2 linked regions of the Desulfobacula toluolica Tol2 genome follow. The protein of the gene in region 1 interacts with the protein of each later gene in a pairwise test. Links are inferred from orthologs where the notes say so. Each region holds a gene or a part of one and is shown in the gene's direction. Other genes may lie near its edges.

What was found.
Region 2: the proteins of dnaA (region 1) and nadE interact in binary tests that used the Escherichia coli proteins (3 or more experiments, as listed by UniProt). The link is inferred for Desulfobacula toluolica Tol2 from one-to-one orthologs.

What each region holds. Positions count from the first base shown.
Region 1 is NC_018645.1:2,660,367-2,663,562, reverse strand. The notes cover bases 86-2,948. They hold dnaA (chromosomal replication initiator protein DnaA), read left to right. Parts: upstream 86-752; coding sequence 753-2,144; downstream 2,145-2,948. Other genes in these bases: TOL2_RS12295 (FAD-binding oxidoreductase), read left to right, coding at 2,145-2,948. Outside these bases: 4-hydroxythreonine-4-phosphate dehydrogenase PdxA, read right to left, coding at 1-39; more of TOL2_RS12295, read left to right, coding at 2,949-3,196. UniProt on the Escherichia coli protein: Plays an essential in the initiation and regulation of chromosomal replication. Binds in an ATP-dependent fashion to the origin of replication (oriC) to initiate formation of the DNA replication initiation complex once per cell cycle.
Region 2 is NC_018645.1:4,474,985-4,478,148, reverse strand. The notes cover bases 34-2,864. They hold nadE (NAD(+) synthase), read left to right. Parts: upstream 34-974; coding sequence 975-1,754; downstream 1,755-2,864. Other genes in these bases: TOL2_RS20295 (AMP-binding protein), read left to right, coding at 2,490-2,864; TOL2_RS20300 (cupin domain-containing protein), read left to right, coding at 1,903-2,472; TOL2_RS20310 (TrmH family RNA methyltransferase), read left to right, coding at 238-810; TOL2_RS25040 (hypothetical protein), read right to left, coding at 34-123. Also shown: more of TOL2_RS25040, read right to left, coding at 1-33; more of TOL2_RS20295, read left to right, coding at 2,865-3,164. UniProt on the Escherichia coli protein: Catalyzes the ATP-dependent amidation of deamido-NAD to form NAD. Uses ammonia as a nitrogen source.

The sequences.
Region 1 (3,196 bases):
GGTTATGCCGATAATGTGCCGGGCGTTTGAATGTTTCATAATAAATAGCCATACCTTTAAAATATTTATGTTTTATATGAAAGTCCTTAAAAAATCCAAACAGCAACTTTCAATCTTTGTTGTGGGCAAACCAGGATGAAATACCAGGTCTGCTTGTGACAGTTATATGAAAGAACTTCTAACCTGTTGGAATCAAATATCTTTCATGCTTTATTGTGGCAGCATAATCTGCCATGGCCGTTATTTAAGGAAAATTTTTGTAAAACAAAGTGCAATATACTATTGGAAAATAAAAGTGTAAATATAAATTGTGTTCAAAACTATGTTCAAAACTATGTTCAAAATTGTGAAACCCTTATTAAATTAAGAATTGAAAAAAAAAAGAAATTTTAATTTAATTTGGAGGAAATAATAGAAAACAAGAGTAAATAAGAGGAAAATTTTTTTTCAAATAATTAAAACTTTGCCTTGACACATAGAGATCTCTTGGAAATATAGCAGGTTGTCGAACCAATTGTAATGTTAGGGGAAAATCTTGTTTCACGAAAAAAAATCAAATAAAATAAGATAGTTGAAAAATGATGCCAAATTAAAATCTAATATTTATTTAATGCTGTTGATTCGATTTGACCAATACTCGATATTTCAATAAAAAAACCCTCATACTTTTTCGAACATCAATTTTATTCATCATTAATTATTAAATTTACCGTATAAATTCGGTATTTCAATTTGGAAGAAAGGGCTTTTTTTTGAAAAATATAGAATCATGCTGGACAGAAGTAAAAGGCCGTATTAAAAAAACATTACCTGATCATAGTTATAGGATGTGGATAGACCCGGTTGAACTTCTGGATTTTGATCAGGATCATCTTGAATTGTCCAGCCCTAACGACTATTTTATCAAACGGTTAAAAGACAATTATCTTTTAACTTTTAAAGAAGAATTTTCAAAATTAGGGGTGGATGATATACGTATTGATTTTAAGGTGTCTTCCAAAAAAGAAACAGGTTCAGGGAAAAATAATAAAACTTCAGACACTGTTTCAGCCATTCCTCTGGTGGCTAACCGGTCAAAACAATTGGAGCTTCCAGGACTACAGTTAAAATTTAACAATGGACGGATGTTTAAAAAAGGATTTACATTTGATGATTTTGTTGTAGGGGATAATTCAAATTTTGCCTATTCCGCATCTTTGTCCCTTGCCCAGGGAAACATCAACGGATCAAGCATTCTTTATCTTTTATCAAAAACAGGTCTTGGAAAAAGTCATTTGTCCCAGGCTGTCGGATATCATATTATTAAGAACAGCCAGTCAAAAAGAGTCTATTATGTAACAGCGGAAGATTTTACCAATGAGATGATTTTTTCTTTGAAAAATAAGACTATAGAACAGTTTAAAGAGAAATTCAGAAGAAAATGTGATGTGTTGATTTTAGAAGATGTTCATTTTTTATCAGGCAAGGATGCAACACAAAGTGAACTTGCCGTTACATTGGATTATCTTCTTGAAGCGGATAAAAAAATTATATTTTCAGGGTGTGAGCTTCCAGATGAGATCCCAAAACTCAATGATCAGCTAAGATCCAGATTAACTCTTGGGCTTGTTACGGAAATTGGAAAACCTGATTATTCAACACGAGTCAGAATATTAAAAAAGAAATCAAAAAGTTTCGGGTGTAAAATTCCCAATCATGTGACCGAGTATATTGCCCAGGAATTAAGTGACGATGTCCGGCAGTTGGAAAGCGGTCTGTTTGGTGTGGCGGCAAAAGGTCAGCTGATGGGATATAATATTGATATTGAGCTTGCAAAAAGCGTGTTGGCCAATATTACCAATGTAAAGAAAAGAATTTCGATTGAATCCATTAAAAAGCTGGTTTGCAAAGAATTTTCGCTTTCAGAAGAAGATATCGTATCGCCTTCCAGGAAAAAAAGAATTGTAAAACCACGGCAAATGGCAATTTTTCTTTCCAAAAAATATACAGACCAACCAATAAAAAAAATCGGCACAAGTTTTAACCGGTATCATGCGACTGCCATATATTCCATCAATGCAGTTGAAAAAGAGTTAAAGCAAAAAGGGGTTCTGTTTGAGCAAATGAACTATCTTTCCAAGAAAATCGAAGCAGGAAAACTCTAAATGGGACTTTCCGGTACTCTTTACAGACAGCTTCAAAAGATATCAGGAAAACAAAATTGCACCAGAGAAAAAGAAGACCTGTTGTGTTACGCATATGATTCCACAGGGACATGTTTTCTGCCTGATGCTGTTATCTTTCCAGGGTCTGAGAAAGAAGTTTCCCGGATTTTAAAATTTGCATCAAAAGAAAGATTGATTGTGGTTCCCCGTGGCACGGGTTCCGGGATGACCGGAGGGGCAGTGCCGGTTAAAGGCGGACTGGTGCTGGTAACAACCCGTATGAATAAGATTTTTGATGTTGATGAAAACAATCTTATCGTGAGGGTTCAACCAGGTGTGATTGTCGCGGATATCCACAAAATCGCAGAGCAAAAAGGTCTGTTTTATCCTCCTGATCCGTCAAGTTCATCCGTGTGTACAATTGGAGGGAATATCGGTGAATGTGCAGGTGGGCCAAAGGCCGTAAAATACGGAGTGACACGGGATTATGTCCTGGGGTTGAGGGCGGTATTGCCTTCCGGTGAGGTGATTCAAACCGGCGTATCCACTGCAAAAGGGGTGGCCGGATACGATCTGACCCGATTGATTGTAGGATCTGAAGGAACATTGGCTGTGGTCACTGAAATTACCTTAAAGCTGTTGCCCAAGCCGGATGCCGTTAAAACAATGGCTGTGTTTTTTGACAGCATGCAAATGGCTGCGAAAACCGTATCCAATATTATGAGAGAAGCCGTAGTCCCAAGATGTGTTGAATATCTGGATGAAGCCTGTCTGCATCTTGTACAAGAGTCCCTCAGTTTTGAGTTGCCCAGAGGGATTAAAGCTCTGTTGATCATAGAACTGGATGGAGATATGGCGGATGTTGAAAAAGATGCCAAAAAGATTAAAGAATTATGTTTATCCTATGGTGCTATGGAGGTGATGGTCGCAAAAGATCAAACAGAGGCGCAAAAACTTTGGGACGCCAGAAAAGCATTGTCACCGGTGCTGTATAAAATTGCAACCAACAAGATCAATGAAGATATTGTTGTTCCCATTGATAAAATTCCTGA
Region 2 (3,164 bases), 1.8 Mb from region 1 along the record:
CACAACAGTTCCATTTTTTTTACCCATAACTTTTTTTACCCATAACAGGGTATATTTTGCTTCACACCCGCACAAAAACAGGTTTGGCGGATTTGCCAATCGTTGCAATTTATGCCCTGTCATTGTATATCAGATCCTGAATTTGGACTTTGGCAAAATTCTGGTGGGGTCTTACCCTGTTTTGCCATCAGTCTGAAAGTTGGGCAAAATAATAATATGAACGGTTGGAGAAGGTGTATGGGGCCTCATAAAGTCCGGCAGATGATGAAGTCTGAAAGAGATATGGCCAAAAGGCGCTTCAGACGGCAGAGAAACAAGAACTATCTGGCCAAGTCCGGTATTCATGAATGTGTCATTGTGCTGGACCATTTAAAACCGACCTATAATATCGGAAAAATTTTCAGAAGTGCTGATGCCTTTGGTGCCCGTGAAATTCATTTGGTCGGCATTGATTTTTTTGATCCTGCACCGGGTATGGGTGCTTTTAAATGGGTTCCGGCCGTATTTCACAAGAATTTTTTTTCCTGTTATACCAGCCTGGTTAACAACGGCTATATCCCGTTTATCCTGGAACCCGGCAAAGGACAGTCCATAACACACACCCGGATGCCCCTTAAAAGTGCCTTTATATTCGGCCACGAAGAATATGGCATCAGCTTTGAACCTGACCTGTTTCCCGAGGTCAGGCCCCTTACCATTCCACAGTTTGGAAAATCCCAAAGCCTGAATGTGAGTGTGGCAGCCTCAATTATTTTGTATGAATATGTCCGGCAGCATGGGGTGATTGACAACAAGAGTCCGGGTTCTTAAATTCGTGAAATATGTTTAAAATGCATTGCATATAACTGCCACGGGCAAAACTGTTATTTCACCTTGGTTTGCTCACAACAAAGATTGAAAGTCTATGTATGAATTTTTTAAGACTTTCATATAAAATGAAAAAGGATGAAAAAACTGGTTATGAAAGGCTGGTTATGAAAACTCAAAAAGTAATTGATCACATTGTTCAGTGGCTGGATAATTACCTTGAAAAATCAGGTTTAACAGGGTTTGCCATTGGTGTCTCAGGAGGAATAGATTCAGCCGTAACATCAACCCTGTGCGCGAAAACCGGCAAACCGGTTCTTGCCGTTAACATGCCTATTCACCAGGCAAAAGATCAGGTGTCCAGGTCTGAAAATCATATTGCATGGCTGGAAAAAAAATTTAATATGGTCAAAGGAACCGATCTTGACCTGACCCCTGTTTTTGAGCAGATGAAACAAAGCTTTCCCCATCATATACAGGACGGCCTGACCATGGCAAACACCCGGTCAAGACTTCGCATGCTCACCTTGTATGCTTTTGCATCAAACCACAAAATGCTGGTGGTCGGCACCGGCAATAAGGTTGAGGATTTTGGCGTGGGATTTTATACCAAATATGGAGATGGCGGAGTGGATCTTTCACCTATTGCCGACCTGATGAAATCCGAAGTTTATGAACTGGGAAAAGCCATGGGCATCATTGACGATATCCTGAAAGCGCCCCCCACGGACGGGCTATGGGAAGACGAGCGAACCGATGAAAGCCAGATCGGTGCCACCTATGCGGAACTGGAATGGGCCATGCAATACCTGGAGTCCCCCCAAAAAAAAGCATTGACCGAGCAACAGAAAAAAGTGGTGTCCATCTACCAGAAATTTCATGCTGCCAATAAACATAAAATGGAGCCCATACCGGTTTGCCTTATTCCGGATGAATTTAAAAATTGAATTTAACAGACAAATTAAAAAATTGAGTTTTTTGTTTGTATGGGGTTTGTATAAGGTCTGCAGATGTTTCCTTAAAAAGGCATTTTTTTTGACAACGCCCTGACTATATATTATAAAACATTTTTAAAAAAAAATGCATGGAGGAACGATGAATACTGGAAAAATCAGCCAACGTATTAAATATTTCATGGAAAAAAGGCAGATCGACGTTGACAATCTTGCAAAAGAGACAGGTCTTGAAAAAGATTTTATTGAGACCATGCTTGCAGAAAATATTTATCCCCCGTTAGGGCCTTTGATGAAAATCGCAAGAACGCTCGGTGTCCGGCTGGGTACATTTCTGGATGACCAGGAAACAACTGACCCGTATATTGTTCGTAACGCCCAAAGAGACGCTCAGTTCAGTGTGCTGGCAGAGAAAAACAAGGCCGCAACCCTGAACTTTTTTTCCCTGGGCATGGGAAAAACCGATCGCCACATGGAACCTTTTTTTGTTGAAATCCTTCCTGAATCAGCAAGCCAGAAGAACCTCTCCTCCCATGAAGGTGAAGAGTGGATTGCCGTACTCAAAGGAAGCATTGAAGTCATTTACGGAAAAGAGACCTATGTTCTCAATGAAGGGGACAGCGTGTATTATAATTCCGTGGTTCCTCACTATGTGAGCTGTGTGGGGGATGAAAAAGCACAGATCCATGCGGTCATCTATATACCTGAATAGCAGGAGGGGATAAAGCCATGAAAAATGAAAGCCCGTTAAGAGAACTTACCCTGGGGCAAATCCTTGATCAGACCGCTGCCCGGTTTCCCGACAATGATGCTGTTGTTTATGTGGATCGGGACTTTCGCTTGACCTATCGGCAATTTAATTCTTTAGTGGATGAAGTGGCCAGGGGGCTGATGGCGTTGGGGATTCAAAAGGGTGAAAAAGTGGCTGTATGGGCCACCAATATTCCGTTCTGGGTTGCTTTGCAATTTGCAACAGCCAAAATAGGTGCTGTTCTGCTGACCGTTAACACCAATTATAAGACTGCGGAACTGGAGTACCTTTTAATACAGTCTGAAACCGAAAACTTATTTTTGATTGACGGGTTCCAGGACACTGATTATGTAAACACCATTTATGAGCTGGTTCCCGAGCTTAAAACTCAGCAGAGGGGCAGTCTTTCCAGCAAAAAATTTCCCCATCTCAAAAGGGTGGCATTTTTAGGTCAGGAAAAGCACCGGGGCATGTATTCCATTCCTGAAATCAAGGCCCTGGGCGTAATGACAACAGATGAAGAATACCTTGCCCGGCAAAAAGAATTAAGCCCCCATGACGTGGTCAACATGCAGTATACTTCGGGAACAACCGGGTTTCCCAAAGGCGTGATGCTCACCCATTACAATATCGGCAACAACGGGTTTTTTATC